3 regions of the Parapusillimonas sp. JC17 genome follow, and region 1 is predicted to be linked to each of the others. Evidence: predicted binding sites of a transcription regulator. Region 1 holds the regulator's gene; each other region holds the start of a gene.

The links. Region 1 encodes FNR, which switches genes on or off when oxygen is low (the NO sensors DNR and NnrR bind a similar motif). Its sites were predicted from a motif close to TTGATNNNNATCAA; they were not measured.
Region 2: a site for FNR is predicted at 4,291-4,304, ahead of ACSBPU_RS10025 (DUF3079 domain-containing protein). Genes of this name have one in related genera too.
Region 3: a site for FNR is predicted at 2,540-2,553, ahead of ACSBPU_RS04800 (ribonucleoside triphosphate reductase). Genes of this name have one in related genera too.

Annotation. Positions count from the first base shown of each region.
Region 1 is NZ_CP197474.1:2,591,323-2,598,011, reverse strand. It holds gene ccoG (cytochrome c oxidase accessory protein CcoG) at 1-654, shown strand, start outside; gene ACSBPU_RS12415 (FixH family protein) at 676-924, shown strand; gene ACSBPU_RS12410 (hypothetical protein) at 958-1,212, shown strand; gene fnr (fumarate/nitrate reduction transcriptional regulator Fnr) at 1,244-1,972, opposite strand; gene ACSBPU_RS12400 (LysR family transcriptional regulator) at 2,106-3,014, opposite strand; gene clpB (ATP-dependent chaperone ClpB) at 3,331-5,925, shown strand; gene ACSBPU_RS12390 (epoxyqueuosine reductase QueH) at 6,072-6,689, opposite strand, start outside.
Region 2 is NZ_CP197474.1:2,069,494-2,076,182, forward strand. It holds gene otsB (trehalose-phosphatase) at 1-262, shown strand, start outside; gene ACSBPU_RS10000 (alpha,alpha-trehalose-phosphate synthase (UDP-forming)) at 346-1,716, opposite strand; gene ACSBPU_RS10005 (BON domain-containing protein) at 1,851-2,273, opposite strand; gene ACSBPU_RS10010 (hypothetical protein) at 2,418-2,654, shown strand; gene ACSBPU_RS10015 (thiopurine S-methyltransferase) at 2,704-3,381, opposite strand; gene ACSBPU_RS10020 (ester cyclase) at 3,551-3,982, shown strand; gene ACSBPU_RS10025 (DUF3079 domain-containing protein) at 4,020-4,229, opposite strand; gene ACSBPU_RS10030 (sulfite exporter TauE/SafE family protein) at 4,509-5,264, shown strand; gene ACSBPU_RS10035 (RNA-binding S4 domain-containing protein) at 5,331-5,711, shown strand; gene ACSBPU_RS10040 (hypothetical protein) at 5,713-6,528, opposite strand; gene ACSBPU_RS10045 (DUF3348 domain-containing protein) at 6,607-6,689, shown strand, end outside.
Region 3 is NZ_CP197474.1:987,143-993,831, reverse strand. It holds gene ACSBPU_RS04820 (TonB-dependent receptor) at 1-427, opposite strand, end outside; gene ACSBPU_RS04815 (DUF2946 family protein) at 586-969, opposite strand; gene ACSBPU_RS04810 (Bug family tripartite tricarboxylate transporter substrate binding protein) at 1,105-1,356, opposite strand; gene ACSBPU_RS04805 (aspartate/glutamate racemase family protein) at 1,472-2,287, opposite strand; gene ACSBPU_RS04800 (ribonucleoside triphosphate reductase) at 2,646-4,373, shown strand; gene nrdD (anaerobic ribonucleoside-triphosphate reductase) at 4,424-4,621, shown strand; gene ACSBPU_RS04790 (anaerobic ribonucleoside-triphosphate reductase activating protein) at 4,806-5,522, shown strand; gene ACSBPU_RS04785 (helix-turn-helix domain-containing protein) at 5,781-6,131, shown strand; gene ACSBPU_RS04780 (carboxynorspermidine decarboxylase) at 6,169-6,689, shown strand, end outside.

The sequences.
Region 1 (6,689 bases):
GGCATGGGCGACTGTGTCGACTGCAGCCTTTGCGTGCAGGTCTGTCCCACCGGCATCGATATTCGCGAGGGCCTGCAATACATGTGCATAGGCTGCGGCGCATGCGTCGATGCCTGTGATCAGGTCATGGACAAGATGGGCTACGAACCGGGCCTTATCCGCTACACTTCCGGACGCGCCATCACCGACCGCATGACACAGAGCCAGGTGCGCAAGCGCATGTTGCGGCCCAGGGTGCTGGCGTATTCCATCATTTTGGGCGCGATCGTCATCGCCTTCATCGTTTCGCTGGCAACCCGCACGACGCTGCGTGTGGACGTTATCCGGGACCGTGGCTCGCTGGGCCGGGAAGTTGCCGGCGGCATGATAGAGAACGTATACAGGCTGCAACTGATCAACACATCCGAGTCGCCCGTTACGCTCACTTTCAGTGCCACCGGGTTGCCGGAGCTGTCCGTGATGGCGGGCGACGAGGGCGGCACGACGGTGAAGGTCGATGGCGCATCGAACAGGCTGGTTCCATTCGTGGTCCGCGCTCCGGCCGGCCAGGTTTCTTCGGGCCTGCACGAAATCGAGCTCCATGCGGTGGGCCACTACGACGAAGGCGATGAAACGACGGTGGTGGAACGTTCCAGCTTCTTCGTGCCCAAATGATTGACTGACGGGGATACAAAAATGTCACAAGCAGAAGCCGACGCGGCCAGGGCGGTAGGACCCAGCAAGCCCTGGTGGCGCGAACCTTGGCCATGGATCATCATGGCAGGTCCGGCCGCCGCCATCGTGGGCTGCATCATCACCATCGTGCTGGCCGTGCAGAATTTCAGCGACCAGGCAATAGAAGACGGCGGGGTAAAGCGCGGCCTCGTCGTGACCAAGCAGGCGCCCGTCGAAGCGCCCACCGCGCCGCCAAATCCGGAACCCTGATAAGATAATAAAAAAATCAGACCGGAGACTTTTATGAGGCATGTGACGGCAATGTTGATTCTGTGGCCATCCTTCCTGCTTGCAGCAGCAACCAGCGCGACCGTTTTCGCGCTGATAGACCCGCTGGACATCACCTTTCTTGGGCATATACACGCCAGCCGTCAGCAGGTCTACGCGGGCGGCTTTTTTCTTTTCTGGCTGATGGCGGCGGTTTCCAGCGCGCTGACCCTGCATTTGGCGCCGCGCGGCCGCGTCCTGGACGAGTTTGGCGACCCCATCAATGAATGACGGTGTCGGCTCGAACCTGTCTCGGCTTGACCTAGCCGCAGTCGGTTCCGGATAGCTGCCGCAGGCCTTGCATGTCCAGGATATGGACTTCGCGCTGCTGTACCCGTATGAAGCCTTCGCGGGCAAACCGCGAAAACAGCCGGCTGACGGTTTCCAGGGTCAGCCCCAGATAGTTGCCGATTTCTTCCCGGCTCATTCGCAGAATGAATTCGGTGGACGAATACCCCAAGGCCGCCAGCCGCTGCGACAGGTTGATCAGAAAAGCCGCCAGGCGCTGTTCGGAGCGCAAGGCGCCCAAGGTCATGACGAGCTGGTGCGCCCGGTTGATTTCCTTGCTCATCAGCCTGCGGAACTGCCACTGTAAAGAGGGCACCTTCAGGGCCAATTGGTCCATTTCGTCGAGCCTGATCACGCACACTTCGCTGTCTTCGAGGGCGATTGCATGCGATACGTGGCGATCGTCCACCAGGCCATCCATGCCGATGATTTCGCCGGGCAGCAGGAAGCCGGTGATCTGCACTTGCCCGGATGCATCTTCAAGCTGGGTTTTCAGCGAGCCCGATCGTATGCCGTAGATGGCTTCCGTTTTTTCGCCGAGGTGAAAGAGCGCTTTACCCTTGGGGATGCGAATACGTTCTTTGACTAGTTCGTCGAGCTTCGAGACATCGCTTCGCGGCATTCCAACGGGCAGGCAGATTTCGTTGAGCATGCATGTGGAACAGTGCGTGGACTCTGGCGTAACGGCGATCTTTTTTTGCATACGATCGTCCTGAGGACGAATGAAAAAACCTATTGTAGGCGGAATTCAAGGGAATTTTCGTGCCTTTTGACCTGAGTCAAAAGGCACGATGGCGTATGGGTGATTAAATGACACACTGGCTGTGTGTCTTCCGCTAATTGACGTCCCAGTAAGAGGACTCCGAATAGGTGGACTTTAGCATATCGACGAAAGCCCGTACCCGCAAGGGCAGGTGGCGTCGTTCGGGCAGCATGGCGAAGATTCCATTGGCGGGCGCTGCATATTCATCCAGTACGCTGATCAGCCGGCCGGCCGCCAGGTCCTCGCGGACTTCCCACAACGAGCGCCAGGCCAGGCCGACGGCGTCGAGCGTCCATTGATGCAACACGGAACCGTCGCTGCAGGCCATATTGCCTTTGACCCGTATTGCACGCAGCTCGCCATCCTGGCGCAGCAGCCATCCGCGCGCCTGGTTCCCCTGGTTGCCGAAAGACAGGCAGTTGTGCAGCGTGAGATCGCTGGGCTGCTGCGGCTTGCCGTGTTTCGCCAGGTATTCCGGAGCGGCCACGATGACGCGTTTATTGTCGGCCAGGCGCAGGCCCACGATCTGCGAGTCGTCCAGTTCGCCGATGCGGATGGCGCAATCGTAACGTTCTTCGATCAGGTCGACCAGGCGGTCGCTCAAGTCGAGCGAGATCGTCATGTTGGGATGGTTCTTGATGAAATCAGGCAGCAGGGGAGCCACATGCCGGCGCCCGAAGCCGGCCGGGGCGGTTACCCGCAGGTGGCCGCTGGGATCAAGGCTGCCCTGGCTGACCCGTGCTTCGGTCTCGTTCAAGTCGCGCAGTATGCGCTGCGCTTCTTCGAGAAAGGCTTCGCCTTCCGAGGTCAGGGACAGGCGGCGGGTGGAGCGCAGCAGCAGCTTTATGCCCAGGCGCTCTTCAAGCGCGTTGATGCGTCGGCCGATCATGGCCGGCGCAACGCCTTCGGCGCGCGCCGCAGCCGACAGGCTACCCAGCGTGGCGACGGCCACGAAGCTTTCAAGTTGTTTGAACTTACCCATGCTGAACGGTAATGACGAAGACGGCGCAAGGTTTCGGCCGCCACCGGACTATAGTAGCAGAGGGATGCAAGGGGTCAGACCCCATGCCGGGTCTGACCCCGCCGCCGTAACTTGTCCGGGGTCAGCCCCCCATGGGTCTGACCCCAATACGGAAGCCGCACGGGGTCGGACCCCGAATGGGGTCCGACCCCTCTAACACAGACGGGGTCCGACCCCTCACGACCCCTCGAAAAGGCCGGCCAGCCCTTGAAATCAAGGCTTTTGGCCCTACATAGTCTTCATTCGAGCTCATGCTCTCCCAATAAAAGACACGACTATGCGATTCGACAAACTCACCACGAAGTTTCAGCAGGCCATTGCGGATGCGCAAAGCCTGGCTGTCAAGAACGACAATCCTTACATAGAACCGGCCCATGTGCTGTCGGCATTGCTTGCCGATGCCGACAGCGGCGCGGCCAGCCTGCTGGCGCGCGCCGGGACGGCGGTCAACCGGGTCGGCCCTGCCCTGAACAGGCATATCGAAAGCCTGCCGCAAGTGCAGGGGGCGGAAGGCAATATCCAGGTCAGCCGCGAGCTGCAGGCCGCGCTGGCGCGTACCGATAAGGAAGCCACCACGCGCGGCGATTCCTATATCGCCAGCGAATTGTTCCTGCTCGCCCTGTGCGATGACAAGGGTGAGGTCGGACGCATCCTGCGCGACGCCGGGCTGCAGCGCAAAGCGCTTGAAACCGCTATCGAGGCGGTGCGGGGCGGCGCCGCCGTATCGGACTCCGAGGGCGAGTCGAATCGCGAAGCGCTGGCGAAGTACACCACCGACCTGACCGAACGGGCCCGCCAGGGCAAGCTGGATCCGGTCATCGGCCGCGACGACGAGATTCGCCGCTCCATACAGATCCTGCAGCGCAGGACCAAGAACAATCCCGTCCTGATCGGCGAGCCCGGCGTGGGCAAGACCGCGATCGTCGAGGGCCTGGCGCAGCGCATCGTCAACAACGAAGTGCCCGAGACGCTGAAGGGCAAGCGCGTGCTGACGCTCGACCTGGCCGCCCTGCTGGCTGGCGCCAAGTACCGGGGCGAATTCGAGGAGCGTTTGAAGGCGGTGCTGAAGGAGCTCTCGCAGGACGCCGGCCAGACCATCGTCTTCATCGACGAGCTGCACACCATGGTGGGCGCCGGCAAGGCCGAAGGCGCCATGGACGCGGGCAATATGCTCAAGCCCGCGCTGTCGCGCGGCGAACTGCATTGCATCGGCGCGACCACGCTGGACGAATACCGCAAATACATCGAGAAAGACGCCGCGCTGGAACGGCGTTTCCAGAAGGTGCAGGTCAACGAGCCCGATGTGGAGTCCACCATCGCCATTCTGCGTGGGTTGCAGGAAAGATACGAATTGCACCATGGCGTGGCCATCACCGATCCGGCCATCGTCGCCGCCGCAGAACTCTCCCATCGCTACATCACGGACCGCTTCCTGCCCGACAAGGCGATCGACCTGATCGACGAGGCCGCTGCTCGCATCCGCATGGAAATCGACTCCAAGCCCGAAGTCATGGACCGGCTGGACCGCCGCATCATCCAGCTGAAGATCGAGCGCGAGGCCGTCAACAAGGATACGGACGAAGCCTCGCAGCGCCGCCTGAAGGCGATCGAGGACGAACTGCTGAAACTGCAGCGCGAATACAACGACTACGAGGAAATTTGGAAAGCCGAGAAAGCGGCTGTGCAAGGCTCGCAGGCGATCAAGGAAGAGATCGAACGCACGCGCGCCGAAATGGCGGAACTTCAGCGCAAGGGGCAATTCGACAAGCTCGCCGAACTGCAATATGGCAAGCTGCCCGAACTCGAAGGGCGGCTGCAGGCGGCCGAGTCCGGCAAGCAGGACGAAAAAGAGGCCGATCAGCCGCGTCTGCTGCGCACCCAGGTCGGCGCCGAAGAGATTGCGGAAGTCGTTTCGCGGGCCACCGGCATTCCCGTTTCCAAGATGATGCAGGGCGAGCGCGAGAAGCTGCTCAAGATGGAAGAGCATCTGCACCAGCGGGTGGTCGGCCAGGACGAAGCCGTCAAGCTCGTCGCCGATGCGATCCGCCGTTCCCGCGCGGGCTTGTCCGATCCGCAGCGTCCCTATGGTTCTTTCCTGTTCCTCGGACCGACCGGGGTGGGCAAGACCGAGCTGACCAAGGCGCTTGCCAGCTTTCTCTTCGACTCGGAAGATCACATGATCCGCATCGACATGAGCGAGTTCATGGAAAAGCATTCCGTTGCGCGGCTGATCGGCGCGCCTCCGGGCTACGTGGGATACGAAGAAGGCGGCTACCTGACGGAAGCGGTGCGTCGCAAACCCTATAGCGTGGTGCTGCTCGACGAGGTCGAGAAAGCGCACCCGGACGTGTTCAACGTGTTGCTGCAGGTGCTGGACGACGGCAGGCTGACCGACGGCCAGGGCCGCACCGTGGATTTCCGCAATACGGTGATCATCATGACCTCCAACCTGGGTTCGCAACATATCCAGAGCATGGCGGGCCAACCCTACGAGGTGATCAAGGAAGTAATCTGGGATGAACTCAAGCAGTCCTTCCGTCCGGAGTTCCTGAACCGCATCGACGAAGTGGTGGTGTTCCATGGGCTGGAAGCCAAGCACATCGAATCGATCGCCCGGATACAGCTGCAACGCCTGGGGCAGCGCCTGGCGCAGAAGGAAATGCGCCTGGAAGTGTCCGAGGCGGCGTTGGCCCAGTTGGCACGGACGGGTTTCGATCCCGTGTTCGGCGCTCGTCCGCTCAAGCGAGCCATCCAGCAGCACATCGAGAATCCGATCGCACGCTTGATCCTGGAAGGCAAGTTCGGACCCAAGGACGTCGTGCCGGTGGATTGGCAGGACGACAAGTTCGTGTTCGAGCGTACGCTGCAGTGATGGGTGGTTGAGGGGTCAGACCCCGTACGGGGTCTGACCCCAGGTCATTGACGCGGGGTCTTATTGAACTCGGGGTCAGACCCTATAGGGTCTGACCCCTTGCCATAAGGCCTGACCCCTTGCCATAAGGCCTGACCCCTGCCTCGTCAAAGCTCATCCTTCCCGTAGAACTTCACCCCGATCTCGATGCGTTCGCGGCCCTGCGCGCGTCGATGGCGGTTGGTGTCCCGCAGGGAATACACGCAGCCGCAATACTCCTGCTGGTAAAAGTTCTCGCGCTTGCTGATTTCGATCATGCGGGCGGAGCCGCCGCCTTTGCGCCAGTTATAGGTCCAGTAGATGAGTTCGGGATAGCGGGCGGCGGCCCGCTCGCCGCAGCCGTTGATCTGGTTCATGTCCTTCCAGCGCGAAATGCCCAGCGAGCTGGTGATGGTGTCGAAACCATGTTCGTGGGCATACAGCGCGGTGCGTTCGAAACGCATGTCGAAGCAGACCGTGCAGCGTTCGCCGCGCTCCGGTTCGTTTTCGAGGCCCCTGACGCGCTCGAACCAGTTGTCGCGATCGTAGTCGGCGTCGATGAATTCGATGCCGTGCTGTTCGGCGAATCGGATGTTCTCGTTCTTGCGGATCTCGTATTCCCGGTCCGGATGGATGTTCGGGTTGTAGAAATAAATCGAATAGTCGATGCCCGATGCCGTCATGGCTTCCATGACTTCGCCGGAGCAAGGGGCGCAACAGGAATGCATCAGCACCTTTTTACGGTC
Region 2 (6,689 bases), 520 kb from region 1:
GATCGAAGCCAAGCTGCCGTCCGTCGACAAGGGGAGAGCCTTGCTGCGGCTGATGCAGGAATCCCCGTTTGCCGGCCGAAAACCCTTGATGGTCGGTGACGACACCACCGATGAAGCGGCCTTTCGCCAAGCCAATGAAATGAACGGCAGCAGTGTCAAGATAGGCCCGGGCCCCAGCTGCGCAGCGTTGCGCCTGGACGAGCAAGGTGACTTGGAGGGATGGCTCGGACGTTTCAGGGATCAGACCCCGTACGGGGTCTGACCCCAAGCCTACACGCCCCCGTGCGTGGTCTGACCCCAGTTCTCCAAGGGGGTCAGACCACGCACGGGGGTCTGACCCCAAGCCTACACGCCCTTCAGGTCGTCCATGAAACGCTCGCGCCAGGCCGCCAGGCTGTTCTTGCGCAGGACGTCCATCATGATTTCGTGGCGATGCTTGCGTTCGCTTGATTCCATATCCAGCGCGGTGTGCAGCGTCCTGGCCATGCCGGCGGTGTCGTAAGGGTTGATCAACAGTGCTCCCTCGGCGAGTTCGTGCGCCGCGCCGGCAAACTCCGACAGGACGAGCACGCCGGGATCGTCTTCGGGCTGGGCCGCGACATATTCTTTTGCCACGAGATTCATCCCGTCACGCAAAGAGGTCACCAGGCCCACCTGGGACGCGCGAAAGAAGGACATCAGCGTGGGCCGGTCGAACGAGCGGTTCATGTAGCGTATGGGCGTCCATGACAACTCGGTCCAGCGACCGTTGATGCGTCCCGCGGTTTGTTCCAGTGTCCGGCGCAGGTTGCGGTACCCATGTACGTCGGCGCGCGATGGCGGTGCGATCTGTACGAAGGACACATGTCCCCTGAACTTCGGCCGCGTGTCGAGCAGGCATTCGAATCCGCGGAAACGCTCGACCAGGCCTTTGCTGTAGTCCAGCCGGTCTACGCTGATGATCAGCCGACGATGTTGAAGGCCGGATTTGAGCTTGATCAGTTCGCGGCTGTTCCGATGTTCGCGGGACAGGCTTTGGATGTCTTCGGGGCAGACTCCAATGGGGTACACACCCATGCGCGTCGCCTTGCCGTTCAGAACGACGGTGTCGTGGCTGGTGGAGGCCCCCAGGTGCCGCTCGTAATAATCGCGCATGGCCAGCAGGTCGTCGTTGGTTTGCAGGCCTATGAGGTCGAAGGCCGCCATGGCACGCGCCAGATCGGCATGATGGGGAATCGTCCGGAAGACTTGGTCGCTAGGAAACGGGATATGCAGGAACAGGCCGAATTTCTGCTGCATGCCCAACTCGCGGCAATACTGAGCCAGGGGCAGGAAATGATAATCGTGAACCCAGATCAGGTCGTCGGGTTGTGCCACGCGCCGCAGTTGCTCGGCAAAAATTCGATTGACGCGCTTGTAGCCTTCGTAATCTTCGTCCCGATAGTGCAGCAAGTCGGTGCGGAAATGGAAAACAGGCCACAGGACGCTGTTGGCGAAGCCCCGGTAAAAGGTGTCGTAGTCATACTGGGACAGCGGCCAAGTGATCAACGAGAGTCCGCCACTGCCTTGTTCGGCGCGCGGGGTGCCGGACTCGCGGGCGATTTCGCCGCTCCAGCCCATCCATATGCCGCCGACTTCCTTCAGCGCGTCGAGCACGCCGACTGCAAGCCCTCCTGTGGCAACTTGCCCTTCCGCCAACGGCGCAACCCGATTAGAGACGACCAGAATCCGTGCCATGCGACTTCCCCGTTCCCAATGCATGCAATATAGCCAACCTGGCGCGGTCATGCAAAATTGCGCCTGATAGAGCCTTTGCAAACGGATTTCGACGGCGGCAACGGCTTGCTGCCGCGGACCGTCGATTCCGGCCTTCAGCGTTTGCTCATTTCATCGCTGTCTGCGCTGGCGCCCAGATCCGGCTGCACGCCGCGGCGTATCCGTATCAGGTTCCGGACCTGGCGTATGCCGGCATGCGTTCCGGCGCATTGCTCGATGGCGTTACGATTGGATTCGTCCATGGTATCGCCATCGAGGGTGATGCGGTCGTCCGCCACACTGATTTCGACGTTCGCGACGTCCAAGCCGCTTTGGTCGAGCCGTTGGCGGATGCTGTCGCGTATGCTGTCCTCATCTTCTATCCGGCGGCCGGTTTCCGTTTCATCGCCGCTCCTGCGATCCAGCTGGGCATTGTCGCCCTGGCCATATTGCTGATTGCGGCTGTAGCGCTCATCCGCACCGGAAGGACCATCGTACTCAGCTTCCGGCTGTTTGGTCTTGGGGTCTTTGTCGGGCATGGCGTTCTCCTTGGCGTTCAGGCGGGATTCGGCGCTTTCCTTGCAAGACTCGTGCCTGGCGCAGCCTCCGCCCGCGGCCGCATGGCCAGGGGCACGGCGTTTGCTGCCCGGGACTTCAACTTGTTTTTTCGGCAGGAGAGAGACATGGCGAAATGCGACCAGTGCGGCAATGATTACGACAAGTCCTTCGATGTGACCGTCTCCGACGGCCAAACGTACACGTTCGACAGCTTTGAATGCGCCATCCAGACCCTGGCGCCGCTTTGCGAGCATTGCGGCGTTCGCATCATCGGACATGGGCTGGAAAAAAGCGGACGCATGTTTTGCTGCAACCACTGCGCCGAGGGCGAGGGAGTGAAGGAGCTGCGGGATCGCTCTTGACGGGGTCAGACCCTGCGAGGGGTCTTGCCCCTAGAAGTCAGGAACGGGGTCAGGCCCCATGCGGGGTCCGACCCCTGCGCTCCAGCCGATACACGACGGTATCCAGGCGAGTGACGCCTTGGGACTGGAACTTCGGATCCTTGTCGAGAATGTCGCGCCGATCGATGACAATCGCATCGGAGTGCGGCGAGTAAAGGCGCTGGACTTCTTCGTCGACGACCGAGAAGGGGGGGCCGTCCAGTTCGTCTTGCGGATAGTCGAGCGTGAGCAGCAGCCCGCGGTAGCCGTCGGCAAGCTGTCCATAGACATGGTCGACATAGCGCGGGCGCATGTCGGCCGGCAGCGCGACCAGGGCGGCTCGATCGTACACCCCCGCGCATCCGCGAAGCGTGGCGGCGTCCATATCGAAGATGTCGCCGCAAAGTATCTCGATACTGCCAGAAACATAGTGGACGCCCATGTCGGAGCGGTGGGTGGCGACCGGCAGATTGTTTTCGGCAAAGAACTGCTGAACAGCCTGTTCCGCCAGTTCGACGCCCAGCACCCGAAAGCCCTGTTCGGCCAGCCACAGCATGTCCAGCGATTTTCCGCAAAGAGGCACCATCACCGTAGCGCCGGCCGGCAGATCCAGGGACGGCCAGTATTTTTGCAACAGCGGCGTGATCCGCGTTTGGTGAAACCCGATGCGTCCGTCGCGCCACCGTTCCAGCCAGAATTCCGCTTCCATATCGTCCCTTTTATGCAATCCATTGCTGAAAGCAGCATTGTAGATAAATTCGCAATCCGCCGAATGTCGCTGGTCTCATCCGCTGAATATCGCGATGACAAGCGCCGCGCCTTGCGCCAAAGTATCGGTGAGCGGGCAATTCCGTTCCAGACAAGCGAGGCATAGCGCAATGCAAGACACGACGAACCGTCATGCCGTCCGCCGATTTACGGAGGTCGTGCTGAATCAGGGCGAAATAGACGCGGTGGCCCAGTTCTTCTGGGACGACGTCATAGAGCAGGAGCAAGCGTACCTGCCGATGCGGGGTCACGGCCTGCGCGGGCTGAAACAAATGCTGCGCGGCCTCAGGACCTCGTTCCCCGACATGCACTGGACCATCTACGAACAGATCTCCGAAGTGGACAAAGTCCTGTCCCGGTTCGAGTGGACCGGCACGCATCATGGCGTGTTTCTAGGCATACCGCCTACAGGCCGATCGGTAAGAGTCTGGGGAATGGTGGTGGACAGGTTCGTCTTGGGGAAAATAAAGGAGACTCGCATCATCATGGATACATTGGGCTTGATGATGCAGTTGGGCGCCGTGCCGCCGCCACGGGTCTGACAGCGCAAGCGCATCCCGGCGGGACGCGCAGCGCGGCCTAAGCCGTAGCCGTCCCGGCCACGGTTTCCTGCTCGGGCTCCAGCCCCCAGTCGCCGACGGTATACCAGTCATCGCCGAGGACTTCAGAGGGATGCATGGTCCGGTCGGAGCCATTGCCACAGGCGAGGGAGTCCACCGGGCAGTATTTGTCGCAGCCCCAGCAGATGCGTTCCGGGTGAGAGGGATTGAGGGGAAACTTCTTGGCCATTTCCGTGCCTTGGAAAGCGTTCGATGAGATACCAGCATAGCGATCTTCTTTCGTGGCGTAATTGATGTGTCTCAATGTTTTTGAGGGGTCGGACCCCATGCGGGGTCCGACCCCGTTGTGGTTTTGGGGACAGACCCCATACGAGGTCTGATCCCCCAGTCCCGCTCAGCTACTGGGGTCAGACCCCGCATGGGGTCTGACCCCTCGGTCCCGCTCGGCCCTCCCTTATGGAATAATTCCCCCTTTCGGAGCCTGGCCAAAAGAACCAGCGGGGGGAAGATGGAGTCGATTTATATCGTGGCCGTCGTGGGAGCAGTGGCCGCCGCGTTCGTGCAGGGCTTGTCGGGCTTCGGCTTCGGCCTGGTGGCCATGTCGATCTGGGCGTGGGTGCTCGAGCCGCGCCTGGCGGCTGCGCTGGCGGTGTTCGGGGCTTTGACCGGACAGGTCATTGCGGCCGTGACGGTGCGCCGGGGGTTCGACCTGAAACGATTGGCGCCCTTCGTACTGGGTGGCTTGCTTGGCGTGCCGCTGGGGGTGGCGCTGCTGCCCAAGCTGGATATCGTCTGGTTCAAAGCCATACTGGGCGCTTTGCTGGTCGTGTGGTGTCCCGTCATGCTGATGGCCAGGCGTTTGCCCCATGTCGAGGCGGGCGGCCGGCTGCTGGACGGCGCAGTTGGCGTGACCGGCGGCATCATGGGAGGACTGGGCGGCTTTACCGGCATCGTACCGAGCTTGTGGTGCACCTTGCGCGGACTGGGCAAGGACACGCAACGCGCGGTGATTCAGAACTTCAATCTTTCCATGCTGATCGTGACCATGGGAAGCTACATTGCCACCGGCATCGTGACGCGCGACATGCTGCCCGTGTTCGGCATGATGATTCCAGCCATACTGGTGCCCAGCCTGCTTGGCGCCCGGGTCTATATCGGCATCAGCGAGAACGCTTTTCGGCAAGTGGTGCTGGGATTGCTGACGGCATCGGGGATCGCAATGCTGGCCGCATCGGTCCCGCAAATCATGGCGCGTTCGTTCTGACACGGCCGAAGGCCGCCGGAGCAGGACTCGGACATTTATATTTTCCCGACCGCGGAGCGGTATGCAATGGACAAGATACGACTCGACAAATGGCTTTGGGCGGCGCGCTTCTACAAGACGCGCAGCCTGGCCGTGCAGGAAATCGGCAAGGGCAGGGTGCAAGTCAATGGCCAGATGGCCAAGCCGGCCCGCGAGGTGTCGGCAAACGACATAGTCTGCATACGCAAGGAAGACCCGCCCATCCACGTGCGCGTCTGTGGCGTGAGCGGTGTGCGCGGACCGGCCCCGGTGGCGCGTCTGCTGTACGAAGAGACCCCCGAAAGCGTTCAGGCAAGGGAACGGGCGGCAGAAATGCGCCGGCTGGCGCCCGAACCCGGGCAAGACCTGTCGGACGGCCGACCGACCAAGCGTGATCGCCGCTTGATCGACCGCCTGCGGGGCAAGTGAATCAGTGCCTGCCTCGCGCTTCGGCCAAGGCGATGGTCAGATGCTGCACTTTCTGTTTCAGCTGGTCGCGTTCGGCCTTGAGTTCGGCGAGCTGCAGTTGAAGGCGATGGATTTCGATGTCTTGCGGTGTGGGATCATCCGGCAGCGGCGGAGCAGGCGGTTTGGGCGGCACGCGCGCTTCGCGCAGCTGTTTCGCGACCGAGCGCAGCTCTTTTTTCCCGCCCTCGACCGCGGCCAGCTGTTTCTCTTCCGGCAGGCTTGCCACTTCGGCGGCCGCACTGATTGAAACCGTGCCCGATCTTACGGCTTCCACCAGTTTCGGCGTCGCCGTTTTTTGAATTCTTTCTATCTGGCCCAGGGTGGTGCCGCTGAGGCGCGCGGCCCGCGCCATCGCCTCCCGTGTGAGCGCAAGCTTGGGCGCGGGCGCTTCGGCGTCTTCCGCGCTGGGCGTTGCTCCGGCCAGGCCGGGTTTATCCGACGCCTGGGCCAGGCGGGCGGCAAGAATCTCTTTCTTGCGCAAGGCGAGCACGCCCCGCTGGAAATCCGATACGCTGCGCCGGCCCAGGTGGTTGTCGATCATCCATAAATAAACGTCGTCCAGGGATCTGAACGAGGTATTCTGGATCGTCTTGTAGGGAATGCCGTGTTTGCGGCAGATTGCATATCGGTTATGGCCATCCACCAGCAGATCTTCCCACAGTACAAGTGCATCTCGGCACCCTTCTGCGAGCAGGCTGCTTTCCAGCGCCGCATATTCGTCTTCGGTCAAGGGGTCGATGAAAGCGCGCAGCGCTTCGTTGATGATGATGGTCGCCATGGTGGAGTGGACAGGAGTGGCAGCGGCCGTAGTTTACTTCCCATTGAGTGTAAACTCATGGGTTTTTGATCTGCGGGTATGGCGCAAGAACTGCCCCGGCGCACGAACTTCAGCGGGCCGCCGCTCATTCGCTTGTTATCCCGGCTTCTTGATGCCAATGT
Region 3 (6,689 bases), 1.6 Mb from region 1:
CAATGGCGCCGTCGCCATACACCACCGACGCGGGCCCGCGCAGGACCTCTATTCGTTCGATGGACCATGTATCGAACGGAAAGGTGACGCCCACCCCGCCATACTGCCGCATGCCGTCATACAGGCGCATGACCGACGTGCTGTCGGTGAAGCCTCGCGAAGACAGCGCGGACCCGCCGTTTCCCGGGTGGCCCATTGCGCTGATTCCGCCCGCCCGGGTGATGGCTTCGAGCACGCTTGCATCACCGCGCTCCTCCAATTGCTCGCGGCGGATGATGTCGAGGCTCGCGGGCGTTTCGCGGGGAGTGAGATTCAGGCTGGAGCCTGTGGACGCGGGCGTGTCCAGGACGGCGGTCGATTGGCTCTTGATCACGATGGCCGGTAAGGTGGCGGTGCCGCCCTGGGCATGCGACGTAGACGCCCCCATTGAAAGCACGAAGACGGCGATGTGCGGAGCCACGGTCGCGAGACCGCGTCCCCGCCGGTTCGGCGCCACCACGCCGATACGTAGGAAGTTCATGTTGATTCCCTGAAGAAGTCAAAGCGGTGCACGGAATCCGAGGAATCCGTGCGTGTCGTAAGGGATCAAGCAGGAACGGGTGGCGCCCTGGAGGGAGGCGTCTTCCAGACTCGGTTCTCGTGGACGAAGTCCTTGCCGGGAGGCTGGAAGCGCAGCACAGTGACGGCAGCCGTCGGGACGGCGGCCGTGCATGAGGGAATGTCGCAAGGGTGAAAGCAAAGCAGGCAATGGCCTGCATGAAGATCGCCGCTGTCGAGATCCGTGGCAGGATCCCCGTTTTCATCCAGCGCAATGAGCCTTCCGCCATCGGCGGTGCAAAGATGCACCCATACGACCTGCGATGCTTCGCCCGCCCAGACCGTCTTGGCGGTAGGGGCGAACACGGCAAACAGGAACGCAACCAGCAAACACCAACTGGTTCGTCGGAGCATCGACAGATGGGTGGCCATGAGCTTATGGGCGGGACGCTATGGGCGAAATCTTAGCATGGTGGAAGGGGTCAGACCCCATGCGGGGTCAGACCCCGGCCTCGATGAACGAAATCCCAGCATGGGGTCAGACCCTGTACGGGGTCTGCCCCCCTTCTACTCTTTCGCAGCGCCGGATTTCTCGACGATGTCCGCCCACTTTTTATTCTCTTTGCCGATGAAGGCGGCGAATTCCTCGGGGGTCTGGACCATGGGATCGGATCCTATCTTTTCAAGCTTTTCTTTCATTTCGGGCGTGGCCACGACCTGGCGGATGGCGTCCCCTACTTTTTTCACCACCTCGTCCGGTGTGCCGGCCGGCGCCAGTATCCCGTACCAGATGGTGAATGTGCGGCGGCGCCGATGCACAGTATGGCACCCGCGAGCAACCCGCCGAGCTTGTTCAGTTTGAGCATGGACAGCACCTCCTTGTTGGAAACGGCATCACGAAAGGAAACAGCGCCGATAGCCAGGGCTCGCGACGCTAAAAGGTGGACGGGTGGGGGATGTGTTCGTCGCGCTTTTGAATGCGGCGAGCGTGAGCGATCATTTCGGCGGGAGGCCGTGCGTGCTGATACCCGCGCCGCGTCACGCCGATGCCGAGCGCTTTCAGGTCCGCCATGATTTCCGCCATCTTCAGGTTGGCGCTCAGGCCGTCGACGATGGGGGCGTCGTCGATACGCGTGACACCCGCCCGGACAATGGCCTCACTGAGATAGAGCTGGCCGGGAATGATGGCCTCGGCGCCTTGCCGGATGGCGCGCCGCGCGGCTCGCATGAAGGGTTCCAACAAAGGTTCCGCGTGCGTCAGACCGCTGCCCACCAGGTTGAAATCCGCCTCGATCAGGGCGGTCGGCAGCGCGCGCTCGGACAGTCCCAACCACCGTATGCGCAGGTCCATCATCTGGTCGAAGCCTTCTTGAAAGACCAGGACGGCGAACTTGCTGGAAAGACTGCAGGCAATGTGCATGGCCGATTCGCCGTAGCCCACCACGGGAATGTCCACCAATGCGCGCGCCTGTTCCAGAGCCGGATCCTGGACGGAGCCGATGGCGAAGACATCGTAGCCTTCCGCTTCGGCCCGCAAGGCGTTATCGAGGATGAACTGTTCGGCCATATTGGCCATGTAGGGATATTTGAGTACTTCGGAGGGCACGCTGCCGCCATACAGCCCTTCGGGCATGCCGACGAAGTCGACCTGGACCCCGGGACGCGCGATCTTCTCCGCCCGCTCTTGCATTCCCGAGAAATACCCTGGGGTTCGACCCATTTCGATCAGGCTCTGAAAAAGGATGCGCATGAATCGTTTCCTCGGCTTTGGCCATGACGAAAGCGTCTTTGCCTGGCTTTTTTGCGGACCGCAGACGCGTCGCGTACCGTTTTCTGTACGTTCGCCAAGTATACAGCTGCCGAGGGGTCAGACCCCATGCGTAGCTGCTGAGGGGTCAGACCCCATGCGGGGTCTGACCCCGACTCCGTTATGAAGGGTCTGACCCCGGCTCCGATCCGCAGTGGGGTTAGACCCCGCATGGGGTCTGACCCCCGCCGGCGTTTAACCCACATCAAGCATTCTGCGATTCATGGCAGCTTTTCCTTGAAACACTATATGTAGTGAATTAGAGTTCACAAAACACTACATATAGTTGATTGGAAAAATCATGACAGATATCGCAGTAAAGCCTTCCATCGAGGAATACCTCAGCAAAGCGGACTGGCGCGTGAACGCCAACGCGAACCAAGGCTATTCGCTGGGCGGGCTCATCCTCAATGTCTCGGGCAAAGTCATCGCGAATTACTGGCTGGATCATGTCTATCCACCCGCGGTGGGCGCCGCCCACCGAAATGCGGACCTGCACATCCATGACCTGGACATGCTTTCCGGGTACTGCGCCGGCTGGTCGCTGCGCACCCTGCTCAATGAAGGACTGAACGGCGTGCCCGGCAAGGTGGAAGCCGGTCCTCCACGCCATATGTCCAGCGCCGTGGGTCAAATCGTGAATTTCCTGGGGACCATGCAGAATGAGTGGGCGGGCGCGCAAGCATTCAGCTCCTTCGACACCTACATGGCACCCTATGTCCGCAAAGACGGCCTCCGCTACGAGGATGTCCGCCAGTCCATGCAGGAACTCATCTACAACCTCAATGTGCCTTCACGCTGGGGCACGCAGACGCCGTTCACGAACCTCACGTTCGACTGGGTGTGCCCCGAAGACCTGCGCGATCAGGTGCCGGTGGTCGCGGGTGAGGAAATGCCGTTCACCTATGGCGATCTGCAAGCCGAAATGGACGTGATCAATCGCGCCTATATCGAAGTGATGATGGCCGGAGACGCGAAGGGCAGGGTCTTCACCTTTCCGATTCCCACCTACAACATCACCGAAGACTTCGACTGGCACAGCCCCAATGCCGAACTGCTGTTCGAAATGACCGCGCGCTACGGGCTCCCCTACTTCCAGAACTTCATCAATTCCGAACTCAAGCCCAATATGATCCGCTCCATGTGCTGCCGGCTGCAGCTGGATCTTCGCGAGCTTCTCAAACGAGGCAACGGCCTGTTCGGCTCCGCGGAGCAAACGGGTTCACTGGGCGTTGTCACCGTCAATTGCGCGCGGCTGGGTCATCTCTTTGCGGGAGACGAAACCGCCCTGTTCGCCCGGCTGGATGAGCTGCTTTGCCTGGGGCGGGACAGCCTGGAACTCAAGCGCGCACTCATTCAAAGATTGATGGACGACGGCCTGTTTCCCTACACCCGCCGCTACCTCGGCACATTGCGCAATCACTTCTCTACGCTGGGCGTCAACGGCATCAATGAGATGATCCGAAACTTCACCGCCGATGATCACGACATCACGACGGAATGGGGCCATGGTTTCGCCTTGCGGGCGCTCGATCACGTGCGCCGGCGAATCACCGGCTTCCAGCAGGAAACAGGCCATATGTACAACCTGGAAGCGACGCCCGCCGAAGGAACGACCTACCGGTTCGCCAAGGAGGACCGGAAGCGCTATCCGGACATGCTGCAAGCCGGCACGGACGAAATGCCGTACTACACGAACTCGTCCCAATTGCCCGTGGGTTTCACCGACGATCCCTTCGAGGCCCTCGAACGCCAGGACACGCTGCAATGCAAGTACACCGGCGGCACGGTGCTGCATCTTTACATGACCGAACCGCTTTCCAGCGCTGATGCATGCCGAAACCTGGTCAAGCGCGCGCTCGGCAACTTCCGTCTGCCCTACATCACGGTGACCCCGACTTTTTCCATCTGCCCCGTCCATGGCTATCTGGGCGGCAGCCACCCATTCTGCCCCAAATGCGACGAGGAGATCCTGGCTCGCAAGCGGAAGGACGCCGATGCCGAACACAGCATCGCATTGGCCGTGTGATCGGCCGTTTCAACCATCCATCTCAATCTTTTCAACAAGGAAAGCTCATCATGACTGAACATCAGCAAGCCATCACATTGACGGACGGCGAACGCCAGCCCTGCGAAATATGGACCCGCGTCATGGGCTACCATCGCCCCGTTTCCTCTTTCAACATCGGCAAGAAAGGCGAGTTCCACGAGCGCCGGTATTTCAACGAAAACGCTAAGGGGTCAGACCCCATACGGGGTCTGACCCCGGCTCTCTGACGCCGACAAACTTACTTGGGGTCAGACCCCGCATGGGGTCTGACCCCGGCCATCTGCCCCGGCCAATTTACTTTGGGGTAAGACCCCGGATGGGGTCTGACCCCGGCCATCTGCCCCGGCCAATTTACTTTGGGGTAAGACCCCGGATGGGGTCTGACCCCATGCACCCAAGCCAATACCGAATATGACCTTGCACGTCCCCAACAAGCTGAAAGTGGGCGGCATCACGCCGTTCACGGCCACCGACTATCCTGGCAAGCTTTCCGCCGTGATCTTTGTGCAGGGCTGCCCGTGGCGTTGCGGGTATTGCCACAATCCGCACTTGCAGATCCGCACGGCGCATAGCCCCGTTCCCTGGTCGGACGTGACGGGACTGCTCCGCCGCCGGGTCGGGCTGATCGATGCCGTGGTCTTCAGCGGCGGCGAACCAACGATGGATCCGGGCCTCGAGGCCGCCATCCATGAAGTGCGCAGCCTGGGCTTTCTGGTCGGACTGCACAGTGGAGGCACCCATCCCGCGAGGTTGCGGAAAGTGCTGCCGTTGCTGGACTGGGTGGGCCTGGACATCAAAGCCGATGCCGATGGCTATGAACGGGTCACAAAGACGAAAGGCAGCGGCACCCATGCCTTCGACAGCTTGAGCGCCGTGCTGGATAGCGGCGTTCATCATGAATGCCGGACGACCATCCACCCTTCTCTGCACAGCGAAGACCAGTTGCGCACGCTCGCGCGCCGCTTGGCCGGCGCGGGCGTGACGCATTATGCGCTGCAGGTATTCCGCGCCACCGGCTGCGTGGACCCAGAACTGAACGGGACACCCGTTGCCGCCTACCCGAGCCCGGCCCTGGCGGAAGAGCTGAAAGAGCTGTTCCCATTCTTCATCTTGAGGAACGGCGGCTGATGTGGGGTCAGACCCGCGGATGATGTGGGGTCTGACCCCGCGGATGACGTAGGGTCTGACCCCGTACGGCAGATGATGTGGGGTCAGACCCCGTACGGGGTCTGACCCCTTGCTCAAATATGGCTCAAAAAACATATGGTTTTGACATCATATGTCATTGATACCATAATACGCCCTGGTGGCGCATCGTTCCGCGGCATCGGCAGCTCGGCCGGGCACCCGCCACACTCATTCCTACCGAAACAAAGGATCTTCCCCATGGCAAGGAAATCGGATGACGTTGCCCCGCGTCATATGCGCCGTAAGCAGAAGGTCGAGTCCAAGGAAAGGCAAGTGGTAACGCTGAAAGAATTGCGCAAAACCGCAAAACAGACCCAGAAAGACCTGGCAGACGCGCTCGGCGTCGGCCAGGACACGATCTCGCGCCTGGAAAAACGAAGCGACATGCTGATTTCCACGCTGCAGCACTATGTGGAAAGCATAGGCGGCCGGCTTGAACTCGTGGCCGTCTTTCCGGACCGCCCCCCGATGGTCATCGACCGCCTTGCCCAGGACAAGCTCCCGCAAGAAAAGAACGGTGCCGACCACAGCGCCCGCAACCGAAAATAAATCGGCCGGCCGTGATCCTTACTCTGTACCTTGACGCATGATTCAGACACCTTACTACCTGATAGACAAAACCGCCTTGCTGCGCAACCTGCAGATCATCGACCGCGTTCGCGAGCGCTCCGGCGCGAAAGTCCTGCTGGCATTGAAATGTTTTGCCGCATGGTCGGTCTTCGACCTCATGAGCAAGCACATGGACGGCACGACCTCCTCGTCCTTGTACGAGGTCAAGCTGGGCCGCCAAAAATTCGGAGGTGAAACGCACGCCTATAGCGTCGCCTTTGCCGATCACGAAATCGAAGAAGCGGTGGCTCATTGCGACAAGATCATCTTCAATTCGATCAGCCAGCTCACGCGCTTCGAATCGTTTGCGCAAGGCAAACCCAAAGGCTTGCGCCTGAACCCGGGAATCAGCCGTGCCAGCTTCGACCTGGCTGATCCTGCGCGCGAGTTCAGCCGACTGGGCGAAAGCGATCCCGCGCGCATCATGTCCGTCATCGACCGTCTGGACGGCGTGATGATCCACAACAACTGCGAAAACAACGACTTCTCGAGTTTCGA